Regions from separate parts of the Paenibacillus sp. Y5S-9 genome, predicted to be linked through region 1. Evidence: predicted binding sites of a transcription regulator. Region 1 holds the regulator's gene; the other holds the start of a gene.
What was found. Region 1 encodes Rex, which represses fermentation and respiration genes when NADH is low (regulators of the CRP and FNR family bind a similar motif). Its sites were predicted from a motif close to TTGTGAAATATTTCACAA; they were not measured.
Positions count from the first base shown of each region.

Region 2: V6669_RS28630 (cytochrome ubiquinol oxidase subunit I) is a predicted target of Rex. The motif match lies at 2,451-2,468, and genes of this name have one in related genera.

Region 1 covers NZ_CP145887.1:4,307,915-4,311,610, forward strand. Annotated here, with positions in the region: gene V6669_RS18880 (DUF5590 domain-containing protein) at 1-380, opposite strand, end outside; gene V6669_RS18885 (amidohydrolase) at 420-1,727, opposite strand; gene V6669_RS18890 (redox-sensing transcriptional repressor Rex) at 1,714-2,367, opposite strand; gene dinG (ATP-dependent DNA helicase DinG) at 2,592-3,696, opposite strand, start outside.
Region 2 covers NZ_CP145887.1:6,521,034-6,524,729, forward strand. Annotated here, with positions in the region: gene cydB (cytochrome d ubiquinol oxidase subunit II) at 1-969, opposite strand, end outside; gene V6669_RS28630 (cytochrome ubiquinol oxidase subunit I) at 914-2,329, opposite strand; gene V6669_RS28635 (hypothetical protein) at 2,713-3,696, shown strand, end outside.

The DNA of each region.
Region 1 (3,696 bases):
GCAGGAACTTCAGAACTGAAGCGATTGCGGATCTGCGCTTCGGACATGCCATTCTGCAGCAGCTCACTGTGTACAGCGTTTGCACCCTTAGCCGGTTGATTGTTTGCATCGAATTTAACCCAGACCATAACATCCTGGTTATCCTTGTTTTTGCCGATCAGGGTCCAGTAGATGTTATCAGAGCCTTCTTTGTCTCCCCAGATGTACTTACGCAATTCATCATAGGATGTAATGCCCAGTTGCTCCTGTGCTGCCTGTATGGCGAGCGCTTCTTCCTTGCGCTGGTCCTGCGTGACATGGACGTAATAACGCTGAAGTCCAAACAGAATCAGAACCAGTGCAAGCAGCGAAATCCATATCCACTTCTTTTTTTTCTTCAAAAGTCGAACTTCCTTTCCCTATGATGCTCTATCCTGCAATTAACGAGCAAGCAGACCATCAAATGCCAATTGAGACTCACGCAAAATACGCTCTTCATCCAGCGTCAGACATTCGCCATGTTTCACCACTTGTTTCCCATCCACCCATACGTGCTCTACATCTTTGGCAGAAGCCGAGTAGATCGTATGTGAGATCAGGTCTGTATGTGGATAGAAATGTGCTTGTTCAATGTCCAAGGCGATAAAATCAGCCTTCATGCCGACCTGAAGCGCTCCAGTATTGTTCAAGAAGATGGATTTGGCGCCATATGAAGTTCCGAGTAGTAATGCTTCACCCGCTGGCACTGCCGTCGGGTCACCAGACACGCCTTTATGAATCAACGCAGCCAGTCTCATTTCCTCGAACATATCCAGGTTGTTGTTACTTGCTGGTCCGTCAGTTCCGAGTGACACGGTAACTCCTGCTTTCAGCAACGCAGGTACACGCGCAACACCGGAAGCGAGTTTCAGGTTACTTCCCGGGTTATGGGATACAGCCACATCATGACGAGCCAGAATCTCAATCTCTTCGTCATTCAGATGCACCGCATGTGCAACCAGGGATGGACGGGAGAAAAAGCCCAGTTTCTCCAGATGTGCTACAGGACGCAGTCCATAATCAGCCACGTTCTGCTCGACTTCACGAAGCGTTTCCGACATATGTGTATGAAGAGGAAGGTTTAGGTCGTTCGCGACCTGTACAAGCTTCTCTATGTAGTCAGGAGGGCATGTATATGGTGCGTGTGGCGAGATTACGGTTGTAATTCGACCATCTGCCTGTCCATTCCACTCACGTGCAAACGCTGCCGACTCCTCCAGCTTCCGCAGTTGCTCTTCTTCCGAGCATAGCCCAATCACACCACGTGCCAGTGCTGCTCTAACGCCGGATTGCTCCACAACTTTGGCAACTTGATCCATGTGATCGTACATGTCCAGGAAAGCTGTAGTTCCGCCTTTCAACATTTCAAGCACCGATAGTGAAGTTCCCCAATATACGTCTTCTGAAGTCATTTTCGCTTCCATCGGCCACATTTTTTCCTGCAACCATACTTGCAACGCAAGATCGTCTCCGTGCCCTCTGAGCAACGACATCGCTGCATGACCATGCGTATTGATCAGACCCGGCAGGAAGAACAGTCCTTTTCCATCCACTTTGGTACAATTTTTGTCTTCATCCGGCAATGTCTCACCAATATGCACAATCTTGTCATTCTCAACAACCATGTATCCGTGGACCACGTTCCATGTTGTGCCGCCTTCATTAACGGCAAATTTGCCGTTGTGAATTACCCATCTATTTGTTGTCATCTTCCTCGTCGTCCTTTCCAGTCTCCAAGTAATAGGCCAAACTAAGCAGATCCGTTGTAAAGTCAGCATGGTGAATGCGGATATGCGGCGGTGTTTTTAGAATTGTTGGTGCAAAATTAAGGATCGCTTCAATTCCCGATTCAATAAGCTGATCGGCTACATTTTGAGCTTCCGTATCTGGAACTGTAATAATACCGATGCGGATGTTATCCGTTTTAACCGCTTCCGTCAATTCATTCATTGGTTTTACCGTCAAACTGTTGATTTGACTACCAATCTTCGGTCCATATGCATCAAATACAGCAACAATCTTCATGTTGTCTTTCAGATATGCGTTGTAGTTGGACAAGGCCTGTCCGAGGTTACCCGCACCTACCAGAGCTACATTAATTTGCTGATCGATTTTGAGAATGTGACGAATTTTCTCGATCAAATAGGATACATCATACCCGATCCCTTTACGACCAAAATCACCGAAGTAAGCCAGGTCTTTACGAATTTGGGCCGGATTCAGATCCAGCCTTTGTCCAAGCTCTTGAGAAGAAACAGTAGCCACCTCACGCTGGTGCAACTCGCTCAAATAGCGCAAGTATACAGGCAGACGTCGTACCACCGCTTCCGAAATTTTATCCGATTTCATTCTTGCTCCCCCTTACCAAGGCCACGATAAAATAATAGATGAAAAGATGAGCATTCTGTATAAACTCAATGATAGACGTGACATTTTATACAGAATGCTCCTTGTAATTTAGGTTATAAGTTCTTACGTGCAACTGCTTTAATCGGATACGGAAATATCTAATAAAGTTTAACGCCAAACGATAGTGTCATGCAATGATTTAACGAACAAAACAACCATTATTCTTATTCATTAGCAGGTTTTTCCAACCACTCGGTGATTCGTGGAACCATCTGCTCCGTGAGCATATGCTCCATTTTGGGACCTGGTAATGAATATAAAAAGAATTTACCATAGTACGCTTCAATCACACGTGTATCATAAACAATGACAATTCCTCTGTCCTTTGCTGTACGCACCAATCGGCCAAATCCCTGCTTGAAACGAATGACCGCTTGTGGCACTGACAGTTTCATGAACGGATTTTTCTTCTGTTCCTGAAGCAACTCACTCTTGGCTTCCACCAACGGATGATTCGGCGGCTGGAAAGGCAGTCGCACTATAGCGAGACAGGTTAGAGCCTCTCCCGGGATATCTACCCCCTCCCAGAAGCTGCTTGTGCCCAGAAGTACTGTTGCTTTGGCATCTTGGAACCTGCGAGTCAATTTGGAACGACTTCCACTATCAACGCCTTGACCAAGCAACGAGATGTCGTTGCCAGACAGCGCCTCCTTCAGCGGATCATAGACCTGTCGCAACATCTTGTATGAAGTAAACAGAACCATCATGCGTCCACGCGTAGCAATTGCCGTCTCTGCGAGTGATTGCACCAGCATATTAACAAAGTGCGCATCACCCACACTACCCTTCACACTTGGGAAATCACGCGGAATCACCAGAAGTGCCTGATCGCGATAGTTGAAAGGTGATGGCAGCATCGACGTTAACAACCGATTATTCTCAGAGGCTTCCTGTAAGCCGAGCTGCTCAATCATGAACTGGAATGACTTATCCACAGAGAGCGTAGCCGAAGTAAGCACAACACTTTTCTTTTTATCAAAAAACAAATCCTTTAGTTGTGCACTGACATCTACAGGTACGGCATACAGCTGGAGTGATTTACTGCGGAACTGGCCGCTGGCTTCCATCCAGTACACCGTTTTGGCGTCATCCATTCGCATGAAGAAACGTAGATTCTCCTTCAATGTGGTCAGATCTTTCAGTAATCCTGTAATGTCCGTAATCAGACTATCCGATTGATAATCATCCTGATCCTCTTTCACTTCAAGCAGCAATTTGTCCCCTTTGCGAACCAAATCGCCCAGAGTCACATAGATCTGGTTCTCCAGA
Region 2 (3,696 bases), 2.2 Mb from region 1:
TGTGCAGGCTACAATTGTCATTACTTTCAATGAATAAGCGCCCGATGCGGCATTGTATACAGTCAGGTCATATGCCGCTCCAAAGGAACTCACCATCACTCTTGGGAAAAGTCCGATAAAGACCGAGGCAAAAGCAATTGCAATCACTGCCCCAGTCATCCCAAAAGCCCAGCCTTCACGCTTCTGACGAACAAAGTATGCCGCAAGTGCAAGCGAGACTGCGCCGAGTACAACCATAATCCAAAGAGCCCAGCCGCGTACGGCGAACACATCGGTCATGAAATACGTCATTAACGCGTAAACAGCGAGCAGTGCAGCCAGCGGCAGCATTAATTTTTGCGCTGTCTTCAAGGCACGCTCTCTGAGATCACCTACTGTTCGTAGTGATGCAAACAGCAATCCATGAACCAGACACAGCAGGGTTACGCTCAAGCCACCAATCACGGTGTACGGATTAACAATATCGAGGAATCCTGCACGCAGCTGCATCTCCCCATCAATGGGCAGACCTTTCATCAATGTGGCAAAGACCACGCCGAATAGGAAAGGCAAGAGCGCGCTGGAGACAACAATGATGATGTCCCACGTTTTGCGCCAGCGCTGCTGTTTCATTTTACTGCGGAATTCGAAAGCAACTCCGCGACCAATCAAGGCGAGTAACACCACTACAAGTGGCAGGTAAAAACCACTGAACAATGTGGCATACCAGTGCGGGAAGGCGGCAAACATCGCGCCCCCTGCTGTAATCAGCCATACTTCATTACCATCCCAGAACGGACCAATCGAGTTGATCAGAGTCCGGCGTTCACGATCTGTTTTGGCGATAATACCTGTAGACATCCCCACACCAAAATCAAAACCTTCCAAAAAGAAGAAACCAACAAACAATACGGCAATCAGCAAAAACCACAACTCACTTAGTGACAACGGAATAACCTCCATCCACGCCGAACGGATCGGCCGATTCATCGTGATCTTCTGGCTTCTCGACCGCAAACGGCCCTGCCTTGATCTCACGTACGAACAGGTATACCATCACGATTCCGAGAACCGTATACGCAGCTGTGAACGCAATGGTCGAGAACAGGATCATTCCTGCGGATACATTCGGTGAGACTCCGGCTTCGGTGGTCATATAACCAAATACCGTCCATGGCTGTCTTCCAACCTCGGTCATAATCCAACCTGATGTATTGGCGATAAACGGCAAGGATATAGCGAATACCATCAGACGCATAAACCACTTCCCAGCGACCTCCAGCTTCTTACGCATGGCTAGGAACGTACCGTATAGCGCCAGTGCAATCATCAAACCACCCGCTGCAATCATGATACGGAAACTCCAGAACGTTGTCCGTACTGGCGGGATATAGTCCCCCGGTCCATACGTCTGTTCATACTCAGCTTGAAGCTCCTTCATGCCTTTGACACTACCGGAGAACTTGCTGTAGGACAGGTAACTGAGCAATCCAGGGATTTTGATCTCACCCGTACTCTCCTGTTTATCCGGATCGATAAAAGCGACCACTGTCCATGGTGCCGGATCTTCTGTCGTTGTCCATGTGCCTTCACTGGCTGCCATCTTCATCGGCTGTGTCTCCACGAGATATTGAGCCTGGAAGTGTCCGGAGAAAGCTACACCAAACGAGGAAACAAGAGCGATAATGATCGCAATATTAAACGATTTGCGGAAGATCTCCACATCCTGCTTTTTCATCAATTTGTAAGCACTGATCCCGGTTACGACAAAAGCCCCTGTCATCAATGCCCCAAAAATCGTATGTGGGAATTCGACGAGAAGCTGACCATTCGTGATGAGTGCAAAGAAATCATTCATCTCGGCTCGGCCGTTGTTAATCTCAAACCCGACAGGATGCTGCATAAATGAATTGGCTGCCAGAATCCACAGCGCGGACAGGAATGTGCCGACAAACACCAGCCAGATGCAGGCCAGATGCACTTTTTTGGACAAACGATCCCATCCGAATATCCACAACCCAATAAATGTAGACTCCATAAAAAACGCCAGTAGCGCTTCAATAGCCAGTGGCGCACCGAACACGTCCCCGACAAATCGGGAGTACTCGGACCAGTTCATACCGAACTGGAACTCTTGCAAAATACCTGTGACTACCCCGACGGCAAAGTTAATCAGGAACAGCTTGCCCCAGAACTTGGCCATCGTTTTGTAGATTTCCTTCCCCTTAACAACGTACAACGTCTCCATAATCGCAACCAACAGTACAAGACCGATGGATAGCGGGACAAAAAAGAAATGGAAAATCGTTGTAAGTGCATATTGGATACGCGATAACATAATCGGATCCATACCGTTACCCCTTCTTTCTGTTTACTTCGCAGTATGTGTATCTGGCATTGAAGCTGCACCTTCGCTGTCTGTCCGCCAAATACGTTGATGAACGTATTGTGCCAGATTACCTATTTTATACATGTGAGAATTATCACAATCTTCGTCTCTAGAGCAAAAAAAAGTGATCCTAGTCACACAAAAGATAAAATTCAGCCTATTATCACAGCTTGCCAACTGCATCTATTCATGGAAGATACTCATGTTTGGGACGGAATGCCCATATGTTAGTCTCAGGCATATCATGCGAAGTACCGTGAGGGCTTTACATATGAAGTGAAAGCATGAAGCAAATGCAGAGCGAATGACGCTCCATATTACAGTCAAGGTGAGGTGAACTATTCATGGAAAAACCTGCACTACTACCAGGTAAAGACACCGAAGCCAGCCTGGATAAGGTCAGTACAGCACAGTCCCCTGTCCGATATGTTCTCTTCCCTCGCAAAGGTGGCTGGTCATCCTTTCCCTATCCCGATATTGCTGCACTGCTGTCGATCGAGGGAGAGGTCTTCTATGTCAGCAGCCTGACGCAAACAGAAGATGTACCTCCGGTCATTACCGTCATCTCCCTCCCTGAAGCCGAGCAGCTATTGCTGGAACCTCGCACCGTAGCCGTAGTCACTCATCCTTACTGGCTCATGGCTGCAGCTTCGCTGGAACCGGAGCTATGTATTGTTCTGCTCCCTGAGCCTGCCGGAGACGAAGCATCTTCCCCACTGTGGGAGAGCAGCATTTCCAAACTGGTCGGTATCGCTGATCTGGTCGGTACATCCTCCGAAACACGATATATGAAGCTGTTATTCCAAGGCGTACGCGCCATCTGGCTAGGAGGTGAAGATCCTTCACCCGCGGGTACGATGCAAAAGGATGATCTCGAAGTCCCTCTCCGGGACTATGAACTGTTCTTCCTGTATGCACTGCGGCAGATTCTGTCAGGCACTCTGGATAGTGTCTCCCTGCTTCAATGCAGTGTACGTGCCGACTTCTACCGCCAGCTTCGTGCCAAAGCAGGTGCACATGAGACGATATCCTTTTTGCTGGCAGCCTATGAATACTTGCTTGAAGATCGGCGGGCCGTCCATTCGTTGCAAGAGGCCTTCACCCATGCAGTCATGAATGGTCGCAGTGATTGTGTGATCTCCCATTATCGATTCCTGTCTGCCATTCATGCCCGGGTTGGAGAGTTGGAGGACGCCCTGCGAGTGTACGGAATTAGTGCATCCGATGAGCAGGAACGGCATCATTATGAACAGTTATGTCGCTGGCTGGAGGCAGGAGAAGATCAACTTGTACGAGCGGAACTACTGCGTATGAACGATGATTACGGA